Regions from separate parts of the Methylocystis sp. MJC1 genome, predicted to be linked through region 2. Evidence: predicted binding sites of a transcription regulator. Region 2 holds the regulator's gene; the other holds the start of a gene.
What was found. Region 2 encodes PhoB, which activates phosphate uptake and scavenging genes when phosphate is short. Its sites were predicted from a motif close to TGTCATNNANCTGTCAT; they were not measured.
Positions count from the first base shown of each region.

Region 1: a site for PhoB is predicted at 2,890-2,906, ahead of pstS (phosphate ABC transporter substrate-binding protein PstS). Genes of this name have one in related genera too.

Region 1 covers NZ_CP107558.1:2,111,192-2,118,523, forward strand. Annotated here, with positions in the region: gene OGR47_RS10300 (DEAD/DEAH box helicase) at 1-695, shown strand, start outside; gene OGR47_RS10305 (hypothetical protein) at 1,225-1,482, shown strand; gene pstS (phosphate ABC transporter substrate-binding protein PstS) at 1,616-2,797, opposite strand; gene OGR47_RS10315 (hypothetical protein) at 2,962-3,237, opposite strand; gene OGR47_RS10320 (hypothetical protein) at 3,605-4,105, shown strand; gene OGR47_RS10325 (hypothetical protein) at 4,373-4,573, shown strand; partial or broken gene OGR47_RS21870 (IS110 family transposase) at 4,754-4,848, opposite strand; gene xseA (exodeoxyribonuclease VII large subunit) at 4,919-6,457, shown strand; gene OGR47_RS10335 (hypothetical protein) at 6,590-7,039, opposite strand.
Region 2 covers NZ_CP107558.1:153,451-160,782, reverse strand. Annotated here, with positions in the region: gene pstS (phosphate ABC transporter substrate-binding protein PstS) at 1-1,028, shown strand, start outside; gene pstC (phosphate ABC transporter permease subunit PstC) at 1,177-2,166, shown strand; gene pstA (phosphate ABC transporter permease PstA) at 2,179-3,021, shown strand; gene pstB (phosphate ABC transporter ATP-binding protein PstB) at 3,018-3,800, shown strand; gene phoU (phosphate signaling complex protein PhoU) at 3,822-4,541, shown strand; gene phoB (phosphate regulon transcriptional regulator PhoB) at 4,534-5,283, shown strand; gene OGR47_RS00750 (GcrA family cell cycle regulator) at 5,318-5,863, opposite strand; gene OGR47_RS00745 (aspartate aminotransferase family protein) at 6,304-7,332, shown strand, end outside.

The DNA of each region.
Region 1 (7,332 bases), 2.0 Mb from region 2:
CCGCCTCGCGGCGCAGACGCGCCGAGCGGCTGCTGGCGGACGCGGGCGTGGGCGCGCATTGGAGCGGGCCGCCAACAGCCCAGGAAATCCGCGACTTGGACCAAAGCCGCATGCTGAAGGATCCGCTTCTGACGGAACCGCCCGCGGAAGAGGACTTTCGCGTGGCGGGCTTGCTTCTCGCCGAACGAACGCCGGAGCAGATCGGCGCGGCGCTGGTCCGACTCTACCGCTCCCGTCTTCCGTCGATCGAGGAGGTCGTGGATCCCGGGGAGGAACCCGCCCGCCGCGACACGCGCAAGCCGCGGCTCTCTGCCGCTCAGATGTGCGACGACGCTCGGAAACGCCCGCCTGCAGTCGGCCTGTCCGAACCCGGCGTGTGGTTCCGCCTCGATATCGGCCGCAAGAAGAACGCCGATCCCAAATGGCTCTTGCCGATGCTCTGCCGAAAAGGCGACGTTGCAAGGCAGGATATCGGCGTCATTCGTATTTTCGACCATGAAACGAAAGTCGAAATCTCGTCGCGGGTCGCAGCGCAATTCGCCGCGAACATGCGCCGTCCTGGCGGCGACAACATCCGTGTCGAGCGATTGAGCGGGGGCTCGTCGGGGGGCAAGTCGCGCAATGACGCCAAGCCTCAAAGCCAAAAAGAACCCAAAAGCAGGGATCAAAAAAGAAGCCGGAACAAAACGCAGTGATGGATTGGACCGATAGAGAATCGGTGACCAGCCCTTGAGCATCTTTTATTAAGCAATCCGATTTCTTATCTTCAGCATTGGCCATAGTTGGCCTGGAACCGCCCGAACCCGATAAGATGCTACAGCGTCTTCCGGTTCGGGCTCGCGCATTAACAGGAGAAACGAGTGGCTAGAGTGACAAGCAAGCGGTCGTCTTATCTCTACGGCTTCAACGAGTATCGCCGTGGCGACGCGTATGTTTATCTCGGGGTTTCATTTGAGCGCGTCCGCAACGCCGCCAAGATGTATGGCTCTCGAAATAAAATGCGGTTCGAGATTACCGAGACAAAAAAGGGCGCTAGAGTTGAGCGCATCGCATAATCCTTTTTGTCGGTGAAGGCGGCGGTTCGAAAGAGTGTCGAAACCCCTCATCGGGCATCAGCTGAGTTGCTTCGAGGCAGCGGCGAGCAGGCGCGTTATCGGCAAACAATAGCGCGCCCTATATACGAGATCGCCGCCTGGCATGACGCACAGCTTCAGGGAGGGCGAGATGCTGACATTCAAATCGCTGATCGTAAGTGGTTTGCTTATCGTCTCTTTGACGGCCAGCAGCTCCGCTGCCGAAAAATCTTCAGGTTTTTTGCAGAGCGGAGACCGCGCAACGCCGAACCATAGCCAGCGCCTGGAAGTGGCGCAGCAGTCCTGCTCGATCGAATGCAACGGTCATTTGTATACTCAGTCTTGCGGCGAGCGCCAAGGCGCATGCAGCTGCAACTGCTACTCAGATCCTATTTGCGCCTGCCGATGAAGCGAGGCGAAGGGATTATCTCTTAGCGCGCTTCCGCTCGCGTGGAATCGTGCGAGCGATAAGCGTTCGCGCAAAATCAATCTATCGGAGCGCATTCTTGTCGCAAAAGTCTGCAACTTTTGCGGAATGCGCACTAGGGACGCACGGCCCTGCGCAGGCGCGGCGAAGCCGCCGGCGGCGCGCTTTCTTCGAGCGCCCCCTCCGGCGAGGCGCTGGGCGCCGCGGGCGCGCCAGCAGAAGCGACGGCGCCCTCCCCGCTTTCGCTTGGGAAGATGCGCGCAAGCACGGCCTTGCCACGGTAGGCCACAGGCGCCGGCAAGGGCACATAGCCCAGCTCGAGGGCCATCTTCTGGCCGTCGACCAGTATGAAATCAACGAAAGCGGAGACCGTCCTCAGCTGCTCCGCCGGATAGTCCCAATGCAAAATCAGCCAGCTGTAGGAAACGATCGGATAGGCGCCGGGGCTCGAGGGATCGAGAATCGAGGCCTTCAGATTTCCCAGCCCCAGATAGGAAGATTGGTTGATCGCCGCGGCGCCGGCCTCTGGCGACGGCGCGACGAACTTGCCCTCTTTATTCTCCAGCGCGGCCACCGGAAGGCCGACACGCTTCGCATAGCCATATTCGACGTAGCCGATGGCGCCTTCCCGGCGCTTCACGAGCGCAGCGACGCCTTCATTCCCCTTGGCGGCGGCGACGAACGCCGGCCAGGACGCCTTCTTGCCGACGCCAATGCCGCTCTCGGCCCAGGAGGGGCTGATCGTGGCGATATGGCTGGTGAATGCGAAAGTGGTCCCGCTGGACTCTTCACGCGCGATCACGGCGATGTCGCGCGCCGGCAGACGAAGCTGAGGATTGGCGGCCACGATTCTGGGATCGTCCCAACGGCGGATTTTACCCTGGAAAATATCCGCGTAGACGTCTCGCGGCAGTTTCAGCTGGCCCGCCACGCCTGGCAGATTATAGGCGAGCGCCACCATGCCGGCGGTAACAGGAAACTGTGCGCCGACGCCGCCTGAGCGGTCTTCGCTGGTTGTCGGAACGGCGACGTCGCTTCCCGCGAAATCAACGACGCCGGCGGTAAAGCGCGCAATGCCCTCGCCCGAGCCCACTGGCTCGTAACGCAGCGTGACGCCGGCATGCTCTTTATGAAAGCGCTCGATCCAGGCCTTGTAGAGCGGCGCTGGGAAGGTCGCGCCGGCGCCGCGAAGCTCGACGGCCGCCGCTGTCGCCACAAAGCCAAACGCGCCAACCAGAAGTGCGCCGATTCCGAGCCCCGCGGCCTTTGCCGGAAGGACTCCAACACGAGACGTCATGACAGTGCCCTGGGAGGTTGCAGCAAACGGGCCCCGATGCTGCGCGCAACGGAGCCCGACATAATTTTTCGCTGGCATCCTCGGGTAAAGTTATGACGCCTGTGAGACAGGACCGGCGGTTATCATTCGGCGCATAGCTGTAGCCGCGCGCCGATCGGCCGCCCCTACTTGCCCATCATGACGGCCATCGCATCCTTGATATCCTCCAGGGTCACAAAGCCTTTGTGACCCTTGTCGATCTTGGTGAAGTTCGCGGAGACGCGCGGCATGCCGGCCTTGGCCTCCTCCGCCGTCAGCTTGCCGTCGCCATCCTTGTCGGCGGCGGCAAATTTGCTCTCCATCGCTGCGAGTTGCATGGCGGTCTGCGCCTGCGCGGCGCCCAGCCCGAAACAGATCATCGCTCCCGCGGCCATCAACAGGCCGGCGCATCCTTTCCTCATTTCCTCGTTCCCTCCCTAGCCCGCTCATGGCTATGAACAGGTAACTGTCGCGCAGGGCCGTCCCCACGTCAAAGGGATGAGGTCGAGCTTTGATTCGCGCCTGAGAGCGCTTTTTAGCGGATGGAATCGCCGCGCTGGCGCGGGGGTCTTGGCCAGCGCCATTGGGCGCGTGACCTGCTGCGTCTCGCAAAAAGCAAGAAAATCCAAGGCGAAAAGAATTTTCCGGGGCGAGACGGCAGGGCCCAAGATGGTTTTCGGACTTGTTGAGAAAGTCTCAGAATTGCTACGATCCGCCAATACACGTATCTGGATGCTGCTTAACACGCCGTAGCAGAGCACACCGATATTTTGGGGAGGAACGCATCGAATGGCGCGTGTTTTATCGACCATTGTGACGGCTCTCGTCGCAGGCGCGATCGGCTTCGGCCTCGGCGTCTATGCGGCGCCGAGCGAGGGCGTCGCCTCTCTCAGGGCGGCGATCGAAAAATTGACGGCGCCGAAGAGCGGAGAAGCGCCGGCTGAAGCGCCTGCGGAGCCCGCCTCAGGGGCTGAGCAAGCGCCGAAGGAGCCGGACGTTTCCGCCGCCCCGGCGGCCGACCCCGTCCCCGCCGAGACGCCCGCAGCCGCCGAGGCGCCCGCGCAGTTGGAGCCGCAGCCCGCTCCCGCCGCGGCCGAGACTCCGGCTCCCGAGCCCGTCGCCGCGCCGCTCCCGAGCGAGCCTGCCGCCGCTGCGACGCCTGCCGCGGCGGAAGCCGCCGCTCCTAAAGCCGACGCGAAACCGAAACCCAAGGCGAAGCCCAAGCCCAAGCCGAAGGCCAAGCCAAAGGCTCCCGACGCGCCGGCCGAAGAGCCTGCTCCGCAGCAATAAAAAGCTCAATATTTTCGGCCGGCGCTCAGCGCCGGCCGTTTTTGTCAAGCTTGCCAAAAGCGGCTTTACCCGCGCGCAGCTTACGCGGCCGTGCGAAGCTTTGGCGACCAGCGCGTGACGTTCTTTTCATCGAACGATCATCGCAGCTCCACAAAATCCTCATCGCACTCTCACATGACGGCGCTAGCAATCTGGCGATGCGGCGCGGCTGAGCGCGCTTTCCGGTCGTCCGAGAAACCGCGCCATTCCAACAGTCCGGGGGATGTCATGTCGAATGAGACGGTGCGGAACGCCGGCGCGGATACGGCGGAAAAGAAAGAAAGCTATACCGGCAAGATCGCTGGCGGCCTGCTCGGCGCCGTGATTGGCGGCGCGATCGGCGCCATCTTGCTCGGAAATTACGCCATCCTCCCGATCGCCGTCATGGTCGGCGTCGTCGGCGTGGGACTTGGCTCGGTCTTCGACTGAGACAGTCGAAGGGTGTTTTTAGAGCGTGAGCATTTGAGCGCGTATTGCTCGAAAAATAACTTATCGTTTTTCGGCGCGTAATCGCCTACTTGAGGCCTCGCTCCCGCGGCGGGGCCTTTTTTATCGGCATGGACCACGAGCCTTCAGGCTCGTCTCACTGCACACCTGAAACGAGTGTCTTGTCTGCCGCGTCCAGGGCGCAAGGCCCGCAAGCGCGGCGATTTCGCGACGGTCGAGCGTTCGAGCTCCGGTAGTTCGGCGATCAGAGTGCGCGCGCTATCTGCTACCCGATGTCGGCAAGCTCCTTTTCGAGCGCCGCGCCGCGGACATGGCTATACTCCTGATATGCTCGATCCCGACATCCCGGCCTCCGACGGCCCCCTCACCAATGCTCCGGAAATTAGCGTCACGGAACTCGCCAATGCGTTGAAGCGCACGGTCGAGGATCGGTTCGGGCGGGTGCGGGTGCGCGGCGAAATCTCGAACTATCGGGGCCCGCACGCCTCCGGCCACGCCTATTTCTGCCTGAAGGACCAAGGCGCGCGGCTCGACGCCGTGATCTGGAAGGGGACCTTCCTGCGCCTGCGCACGCGGCCACAGGAAGGCCTCGAAGTCGTCGCCACCGGGCGCATCACGACTTTTCCCGGCAAATCCTCCTATCAGATCGTCATCGAATCGCTGGAGCCTGCGGGCGTCGGCGCGCTGATGGCGCTGCTCGACGAGAGGCGCAAGAAGCTCGCATCCGAGGGGCTCTTCGACGAATCGCGCAAACGTCCCCTGCCCTTTCTCCCCAAGGTCGTCGGCGTGGTGACCTCGCCGACGGGGGCGGTCATTCGCGACATTTTGCACCGGCTGAACGACCGCTTTGCGCGCCATGTGCTGGTCTGGCCGGTGCGCGTGCAGGGCGAGACCTCCGCGGCGGAAGTGGCGGCGGCGATCGACGGCTTCAACGCCTTGCCGGTTGACGGCCCCGTTCCGCGCCCGGACGTCCTCATCGTCGCGCGCGGCGGCGGCTCGCTCGAGGATTTGTGGAGCTTCAACGAGGAAATCGTCGTGCGCGCCGCTGCGGCGAGCCGCATTCCACTGGTTTCCGCCATCGGCCACGAGACCGACACCACGCTGCTCGATTTCGTCGCCGATCTTCGCGCGCCGACGCCCACCGGCGCGGCCGAGAAGGCCGTGCCTGTCCGCGCCGAGCTGACCGAGCATGTCGCGGCGCGGGCGCGGCGTCTCTCGGCGGCGAAGACGCGGGCCGTCGAGCAGCGCCGCATGCAGCTTGCGACCTTCGCGCGCCTGCTGCCGACGGCGGAGCAACTGCTGCAGACGCCGAGACAGCGGCTCGATCGCGCCTCGGAGCGCCTGCGCGCGACGCTGCGAGCGCGCCAGGACGGCCGGCGCCTTCAGCTCGCGCGGCTGGCGCATGTGCTGTCCCGGCATTCGCCACAGGCGGAGCTTGCGGGCCAGAAAGAGAAACTCCGGGGCTTGGGCGCGCGGCTGAAGGCCGGCCTCGACTCCCGAGTGGCGCTGGCGCAGCATGAGAACAAGGGCGCAAGGCGGCGCATGGAAAGCGCCGCCGCAAGGCTCCCGCATGCCGTCGCGGCGCTGATCGCGCGCAAGAATGAGCGCCTTGAACGCCTTGCGCGTTTGCAGGATTCGCTCAGCCACAAAGCCGTGCTAGCGCGAGGCTTCGCGCTGGTGCGCGACGAGACCGACGCGCTTGTCCGTAGCGTCTCGCGGGCCCCCGTCGGCGCCGCGCTGACCATCGAATTCGCCGACGGCCGTATCGCCGCGCGTGCCGGGGAAGCCGACGCGCCGACGACAACGCCGTCCGTCCGGAAGAAACCCCGCAAGACGCCGGGCGGCGATCAGGGCTCGCTCTTCTAAACTGAAATGCATGCGTCCATTGTCATTCCCGACGCTCGCGAAGCGAGCGATCGGGAATCCAGAGCAAAAACACGTTGTTTTGGTTCTGGATTCCCGATCGGTCTTTCAGCCCGCCGGGAATGACAAACGCCGCTATTCGAAGCGCATCTGGAATGCGACGATCTCGCGCTGCATGGCCGACCGCGGCAAATAGCAGAAGACATTGGTGGAAACCTTGGCCTCCCGGCAATGCTCATGGACGTCGGTCCAGTCGTAGCCGAGTGTATCCATGCAAGCTCTGATCTTTTGGTGGATCAGCCGGGGATTGTCGCGCCGTTCCAGCGGATAATCGCGCTCGATCTGGAACTCACAGTCCGTAACGTCGATCTTCTGTCCCTCGAAATAGCGTCCGCTGATGTCGCTCGTGACGAACATCGCTTCCGTCGCGAGAATGAAGACGAGGCCGAAAACAAGGGCGAGCCTTTCCTGTGTCTTGGACTTCAGGAAATGGACATCGAAGAGCGAAAAAACGCCGATAACGACCAAACCGCCGCCCAGGATCAGGGTGAGCGGCGTGAAAAACGGCGCTATTCCCTCATTCATCTTGTCCTCCCGACTCGCCGCCGAGCGATAATGATAGTCAGGCCGGGGCCGCCGGCAAGAACGATGGCGGATTCTTGACAGGGACACTGAGCTTTTTTGACAAAAGTCACTGTGACTTTGTCGCCCCCAAGAGGAGGCGCAAGAGGGCCGTAAGCCCCCGCGAGCCCGAGCGCGGCCGTTCATATTTCGTTAACCATTTAACCTTTTAGTAAGGATGAGCGGAATTCGATCGAATGCCACGGGATTTCCACACCTTCGATTAAGGTTGCCGGAACCTTCGCTTAACCATGCGG
Region 2 (7,332 bases):
CGACGATGGCGCTCGCGACCATGGCCGGCGCCGCCATGGTCAGCCCGGCCCTCGCGCTGGATATTTCCGGCGCGGGCGCGACCTTCCCTTATCCGATCTACGCCAAATGGGCGGAGACCTATAAGAAAGAGACCGGCAACGGCCTCAACTATCAGTCGATCGGCTCCGGCGGCGGCATCAAGCAGATCAAGGCCCGCACCGTGACCTTCGGCGCCTCCGACCAGCCGCTGAAGCCGGAAGACCTCGACGCCGCCAATCTCATTCAGTGGCCGCAGGTCATCGGCGGCATCGTGCCGGTCGTCAATCTCGACGGCGTCACGCCGGGCGAGCTCGTCCTCGACGGCCCGACCGTCGCGAAGATCTATCTCGGCCAGATCACGAGCTGGGATGACGCCGCGATCAAGAAGCTCAATCCGAAGGCCAAGCTCGCCTCGACCGCGATCGTCGTCGTCCATCGTTCGGACGGATCGGGCACGACCTTCAACTTCACCAACTATCTCTCCAAGATCTCCGAGGAGTGGAAGTCCAAGGTCGGCGAGAATTCGGCGGTCGAATGGCCGGCCGGCATCGGCGCCAAGGGCAATGAAGGCGTGGCCAACAACGTCGCCAACACCAAGGGCGCGATCGGCTATGTCGAATATGCCTACGCCAAGCAGAACAAGCTGACCCACACCAAGATGATCAACGCCGCGAACAAGGTTGTCGCGCCGGGCGTCGACAGCTTCCAGGCGGCCGCCGCCAATGCGGATTGGGCGAAGGCCCCGGGCTTCTACCAGATCATCACCAACTCGCCGGGCGCCAAGTCCTGGCCGATCTCGGCGGCGACCTTCATCCTTCTCCCGAAGGACTCGAAGGATGAGGCTGCGACGGGCGAAGCCCTGAAGTTCTTCGGCTGGGCCTTCGCCAATGGCGGCAAGGCGGCGGAAGAGCTCGATTACATCCCGATGCCGAAGCCCGTCGTCGAGCTCATCAAGAAGAGCTGGGCGAATGTGAAGGGCGCGGACGGAAAGCCGCTCGCGCAGCACTGAGGCGCGGCGCTTTTGCGGCGCGCATTAACGGCGGCTCAAGGAAAGAGCCGCTAGCGACCAGGACGCCGGTTCGAGAGAGCCGGCGTCTCAGGAGCATCTCATGACGACGACCGAACCCACGCGGCGTGGATCGAATGGAGAGGGCAATATGTCGGAGCTAGCAATGGAGAGCGCTGTGCCTCGTCCAGCGGTCGTCGACCGCACAAAAGCGCTTTCAAGCATTGCGTTGCTAGACCGAATCTTTTTCCAGGTGACGCGCGCCGCCGCGGTCATCGTCCTGGTCATTCTCAGCGGCGTCATCGTCTCGCTGGTTCACGGCTCTCTGCCGGCGATCAAGGCCTTTGGCCCCGGTTTCCTGATCTCGCAGGCGTGGAACCCCGTCACCGAGAATTTCGGCGCCTTGCCGGCGATCTTCGGCACGATCGTGACCTCGCTCGTCGCCATGCTCATCGCCGTCCCGGTCGGCATCGGCATTGCGACTTTCCTGACCGAGCTCTGCCCGCATGCGTTGCGCCGGCCGATCGGCGTCGCCATCGAGCTTCTGGCCGGCATCCCGTCGATCATCTACGGCATCTGGGGCCTCTTCGTCTTCGCGCCTTTCATTCAGACCCATGTGCAGCCCGGCTTGATCTCGCTCTTCGGCGACGTGCCCGTGCTGTCCTCGATCTTCGCCGGCCCGCCTTATGGCATCGGCATGCTGACCGCCGGCTTCATTCTCGCCATCATGGTGCTGCCCTTCATCGCCTCCATCTCGCGCGACGTCTTCGAAACCGTTCCGCCGGTCCTCAAGGAAGCGGCGATCGGCGTTGGCTGCACGACATGGGAATTGATGCGCTATGTGGTTCTGCCCTACACGCGCGTCGGGGTCATCGGCGGCATCATGCTGGGTCTCGGCCGCGCGCTGGGCGAAACGATGGCGGTCACCTTCGTCATCGGCAATGCGCATAAAATCTCGCCCTCGCTATTCGCGCCCGGCACGACCATCTCGGCGACCATCGCCAATGAATTCACCGAGGCCGTCGGCGATGTTTACACATCGGCCCTCATCGAGCTCGGCCTGATCCTCTTCGTCATCACCTTCATCGTTCTGGCGATCGCGCGTTACATGCTGATGCGCATCGAGCGGAAGTCGGCTTAAGGAGCCCGCGCCATGTCGCTCTACGCCACCCGCCGCCGGCGCAATTCACTGGCGACGACCCTCGCCTGGGGCGCCGCGATCTTCGGCCTGACCTGGCTGTTGCTGATCCTCGTTGCGCTTCTCTATGAAGGCCTTCGCGGCCTTTCGCCCGCCGTCTTCACCCAAACGACGCCGCCGCCCGGCAGCCAAGGCGGCCTCGTGAACGCCATCGCCGGCTCGCTCGTGATGACCGTGATCGGCGTCGCCATCGGCGCGCCGCTCGGCATGCTGGCCGGCACCTATATGGCGGAATACGGCCGCTATTCGAAGCTGACCGCCGTCGTGCGCTTCATCAACGACATCCTGCTGAGCGCGCCGTCGATCGTCATCGGCCTTTTCGTCTACACGCTGCTCGTCGGGCCCATGGGGCATTTCTCCGGCATCTCCGGCGCCGTCGCCCTCGCCCTGCTCGTCGTCCCGGTCGTCCTGCGCACGACCGAAGACATGCTGCTGCTCGTGCCCGGCTCGATGCGCGAAGCCGCCGCCGCGCTCGGCGCGCCGCGCGCGCTCGTCATCGGCAAGGTGGCCTATCGCGCCGCCAAGGCCGGACTCGTCACGGGCATTCTGCTCGCTGTGGCGCGCGTCTCGGGCGAAACCGCGCCGCTGCTCTTCACGGCGCTCAACAACCAATTCTGGAGCACCGACCTCAACGCGCCGATGGCGAGCTTGCCGGTCGTCATCTTCCAGTTCGCCTTGTCGCCCTACAAAGATTGGCAGCAGCTCGCCTGGACGGGCGCCCTGTTGATCACCCTCGCCGTTCTCGCCCTGTCGATCACTGCCCGCGCGCTGAGCGCCGGCCGGAGAAAATCGAAATGAACGCCCTCGCTCAGGTGAACCAGTCCGCCACCAAGATCTCGGTGCGCAGCCTCGATTTCTATTACGGTTCGACGCGCGCGCTCAAATCCGTCTCGCTGCCGCTGCACAGCCATAAGGTGACGGCCTTCATTGGCCCGTCGGGCTGCGGCAAGTCCACCCTGCTGCGCGTGCTCAACCGCATGTACGACCTGTATCCGGGTCAGCGCGCCGAAGGCGAGGTGCTGCTCGACGGCGAGAACATCCTCGATCCGGCGATCGACCTCAACGCCCTGCGCGCCCGCGTCGGCATGATCTTCCAAAAGCCGACGCCCTTCCCCATGTCGATCTATGAGAACGTCGCTTTCGGCATCCGCCTCTACGAGAAATTGTCGCGCGCCGATATGGACATCCGCGTCGAAGAGGCTTTGCGCGGCGCGGCGCTCTGGGACGAGGTGAAGGACAAGCTGCAGGCGAGCGGGCTCGGCCTTTCCGGCGGCCAGCAGCAACGCCTATGCATCGCCCGCAGCGTCGCCGTGCAGCCCGAGGTCATGCTCTTCGACGAGCCCTGCTCCGCTCTCGACCCGATCTCGACGGCGAAGGTCGAAGAGCTGATCGAGGAGCTTTCCTCGCAATACACGATCGCGATCGTGACCCATAATATGCAGCAGGCGGTGCGCGTCTCCGACTACACCGCTTTCATGTATCTGGGCGAGCTCATCGAATTCGCCGACACCGACGACGTCTTCAACCGGCCGAGAGAAAAGCGCACGCAGGACTACATCACCGGCCGCTTCGGCTGAATCCCATTTAAGGAACGAGCGATGACTGACCATACCGTCAAGTCCTATGACCGCGATCTCGAGGCGCTGGGACGTCGCATCTCCGAGATGGGCGGCGTTGCGGAGAAAATGCTCGCCGAGGCGATGGACGCATTGTCCAACCTCGACCTCGAGCTCGCAAAGCAGGTCGTCGCAAGCGACGCGCGGCTCGACGCGCTCCAGCGCGAGATCGAGGAAAACGCCGTGATGACCATCGCCCGCCGGCAGCCGCTGGCGGTCGATCTACGCGAATGCATCGCCGCAATCCGCATCTCCGGCGACATCGAGCGGATCGGCGACCTCGCCAAGAATATCGCCAAGCGCACCCTGAAGATCGCCTCCGAGGCCCGTTTGCCCCGCGCCATCGTCGGCTTGAAGTCGATGCATGAAATCGCGGCGACGCAGCTTAAGGACGCGCTCGACGCCTATGCGCTGCGTGACGAAGAACGCGCCCGCACCGTCTGGATGAACGACGCCGATCTCGACGCGCTGGAAGACTCGGTGTTTCGCGATCTTCTCACCTTCATGATGGAAGATCCGCGCAACATCTCGTTCTGCACGCATCTTCTGTTCTGCTCGAAGAACCTCGAACGCATCGGCGACCACACGACCAATATCGCCGAGACCATCGTCTATCTCGTGACAGGCGAATCCATGCCGCTCGAGCGCCCCAAAGCACGGTCGGGCGTTTTGAGCGCAGAGAGCGAAGCATCGCATGAGTGAGACGACGACCGCGCCGACCATCACCCGGGACGGCAAGAGCGACCGCGCCCCCAGGATTCTCGTCGTCGAGGACGAGATCCCGCTGGCGACGCTGCTGGTTTATAATCTGGAGGCGGAAGGCTATCAGGTCGAGCACGTCGATAATGGCGACGAAGCGGAGCTGCGCATCGCGGAATCGCCGCCGGACCTGATGCTGCTCGACTGGATGCTGCCCGGCGTCTCGGGCCTCGAAATCTGCCGCCGCCTGCGCGCGCGCGACACCGCCCGCGACATGCCGATCATCATGCTGACCGCGCGCGGCGAGGAGGCCGAGCGCGTGCGCGGGCTTTCGGTCGGCGCCGACGACTATGTGGTCAAGCCCTTCTCGACCCCGGAGCTGATGGCGCGCGTGCGCGCTTTGCTGCGTCGCGCCCGGCCGGAGCGCGTCGCCTCAAAGCTGACGCTGGGCGATATCGACCTCGACCGCGAGACGCGTCGCGTGCGCCGCTCGGGCCGGGAAATCCACCTGGGCCCGACCGAGTTCCGGCTGCTCGAATATTTCATGGAGAAGCCCGGCCGCGTTTTCACGCGCGCCCAGCTCCTCGACAGCGTCTGGGGCATGTCGGCGGAGATCGACGAGCGCACGGTGGACGTGCATGTCGGACGGCTTCGCAAGGCGCTCATCCGCGGCCGGGAAAAAGACCCGATCCGCACTGTGCGCGGCTCCGGCTATTCTTTCGACGAGACCTTTGGTCGAGACTGACCTTCGGCCGCGTTACCCCCGCGGCCGATTTCATTTAAGCGTAGCGCGGCGCTCTGAGCTGCTCGCGGGCGCGACGGCGATCCTGCGCCGGCTGATAGGCGATACGGGCGTGATGCGCGCAGTAAGGGCCGCCGCCGATCGGCGACTTGCCGCCGCAGAAGCGGAAGTCCGGCGTCGTCGGATCGCCCATCGGCCAACGGCACATGGACTCGCGCAGCTCCATCAGCGTCACGCGCTCCGACATCGGGATGACGACCTCCTCATTCGGCGTCACGCGCGCAACCACGACCGTCTCGGGTGTAAACGCAAGCGCGACATTACCGAGCACGGCGTGTCCACCGACGCGAGGCGCAGATGCGGCGGGGGCGGAAACCGCCGCCTGCCGAGGGGCCGCCTTGGCGGCGCGCGGACGCGGCGCATTGGCCGTCTTCGCCCGTTCGGCGAGGCCAAGACGGTGGATCTTGCCGATCACCGCATTGCGCGTGATGCCGGGGCCAAGTTCGGCAGCCACCTGACTCGCGCTGAGACCGTCGCTCCAAAGCTTACGCAACAGGTCGACGCGTTCATCGGTCCAAGACATTTTGACCTCCAAGCGGCCGGTTCGAGCGCGCAACCGGACAGAATCCACCAACTCTCGCTGCGCTGGACCCAACCAGCGGCGACGTCGCGCGCACCGAAACTCGAGAAGCGCCAGGCGGAAACAACGCGACCGACCCGGCGAGAAAAACTTAACAAAACCTTTGAATCACGGGCAAGAGTCGCTGGCAAGCAGGACGGGGCGTTCTACACAGCCTTTCTGAGCGCATTTCCCCGACAGTGTTGCCGTGGCGACTCACCGCCTGCCAAACGTCAAATGAAAGGCGTCTCGGCGCGGCCGCCAAGTTGGCCACGACGTTAGGATTTGACCGAAACAGCGCGCCCGCATAAAATCGACTTCTCAAAATGCCGCCCCGAAAGGGCGGCGCTTTGTTTTTTGGCCCAACCGCCAAAGCGGCGGATCTGTTGGCTTGGAGCATGATTTTGACTTCTGCGCTCTATCCGACTTATGCGCGAGCCGACATCGCCTTTTCTCGGGGCGAAGGCGCATGGCTCTTTACAGAAAACGGCGACCGCTATCTCGATTTTGCTTCGGGCGTGGCGGTGCTGTCGCTCGGCCATGAGCATCCGCATCTTGTCGAGACCCTCAAGGCCGCCGCCGAAAAGCCGTGGCACGTCTCCAATCTCTTCCGCATTCCCCAGGCCGAAGCGCTTGCCGAGCGTCTCGTAGCGGCGACCTTCGCCGACACGGTGTTCTTCGTGAATTCTGGCGCCGAAGCCGTGGAATGCGCCATCAAAACCGCCCGCAAATATCATGCGGCGAATGGCCAGCCGGAGCGCTACCGCCTCATTACCTTCGAGGGCGCCTTTCACGGACGCACGCTCGCGACCATCGCCGCCGGCGGCAATCCGAAATATCTCGAAGGCTTCGGTCCGCCGCTCGACGGCTTCGACCAGGTCCCCTTCGATGATCTCGCCGCTGTCGAAGCCGCCATCACCGAGGAAACCGCGGGCGTGCTGCTCGAACCCGTGCAGGGCGAGGGCGGTCTGCGCGTCTTCCCGCATGAATTCCTGCGAAAGCTTCGCACTTTGTGCGATGAGCGCGGCCTGCTGCTCGTGCTGGACGAAGTTCAATGCGGCGTCGGCCGCACCGGAAAATTCCTGGCCTGCGAGCACTCCGGCGTCACGCCAGATATCGTCGCGCTGGCCAAGGGTCTCGGCGGCGGTTTCCCGCTCGGCGCTTGCCTCGCCACGCGAGAGGCGGCCAAAGGCATGACGCTAGGCACGCATGGCTCGACCTTCGGCGGCAATCCGCTCGCCACCGCAGTGGGCGGCGCCGTGCTGGACGTCGTTCTCGCCGAGGGCTTCCTCGCGCGCGTCGCCGCGTTGGGCGGCCATCTCCGCCAGCGTCTCGCGGAGCTGCACGACCGCCATCCACGCGTGATCGAAGCCATTCGCGGCGAAGGGCTGATGTTCGGCATCAAGACGCGCGTTCCCAATGGGGAATTCGCC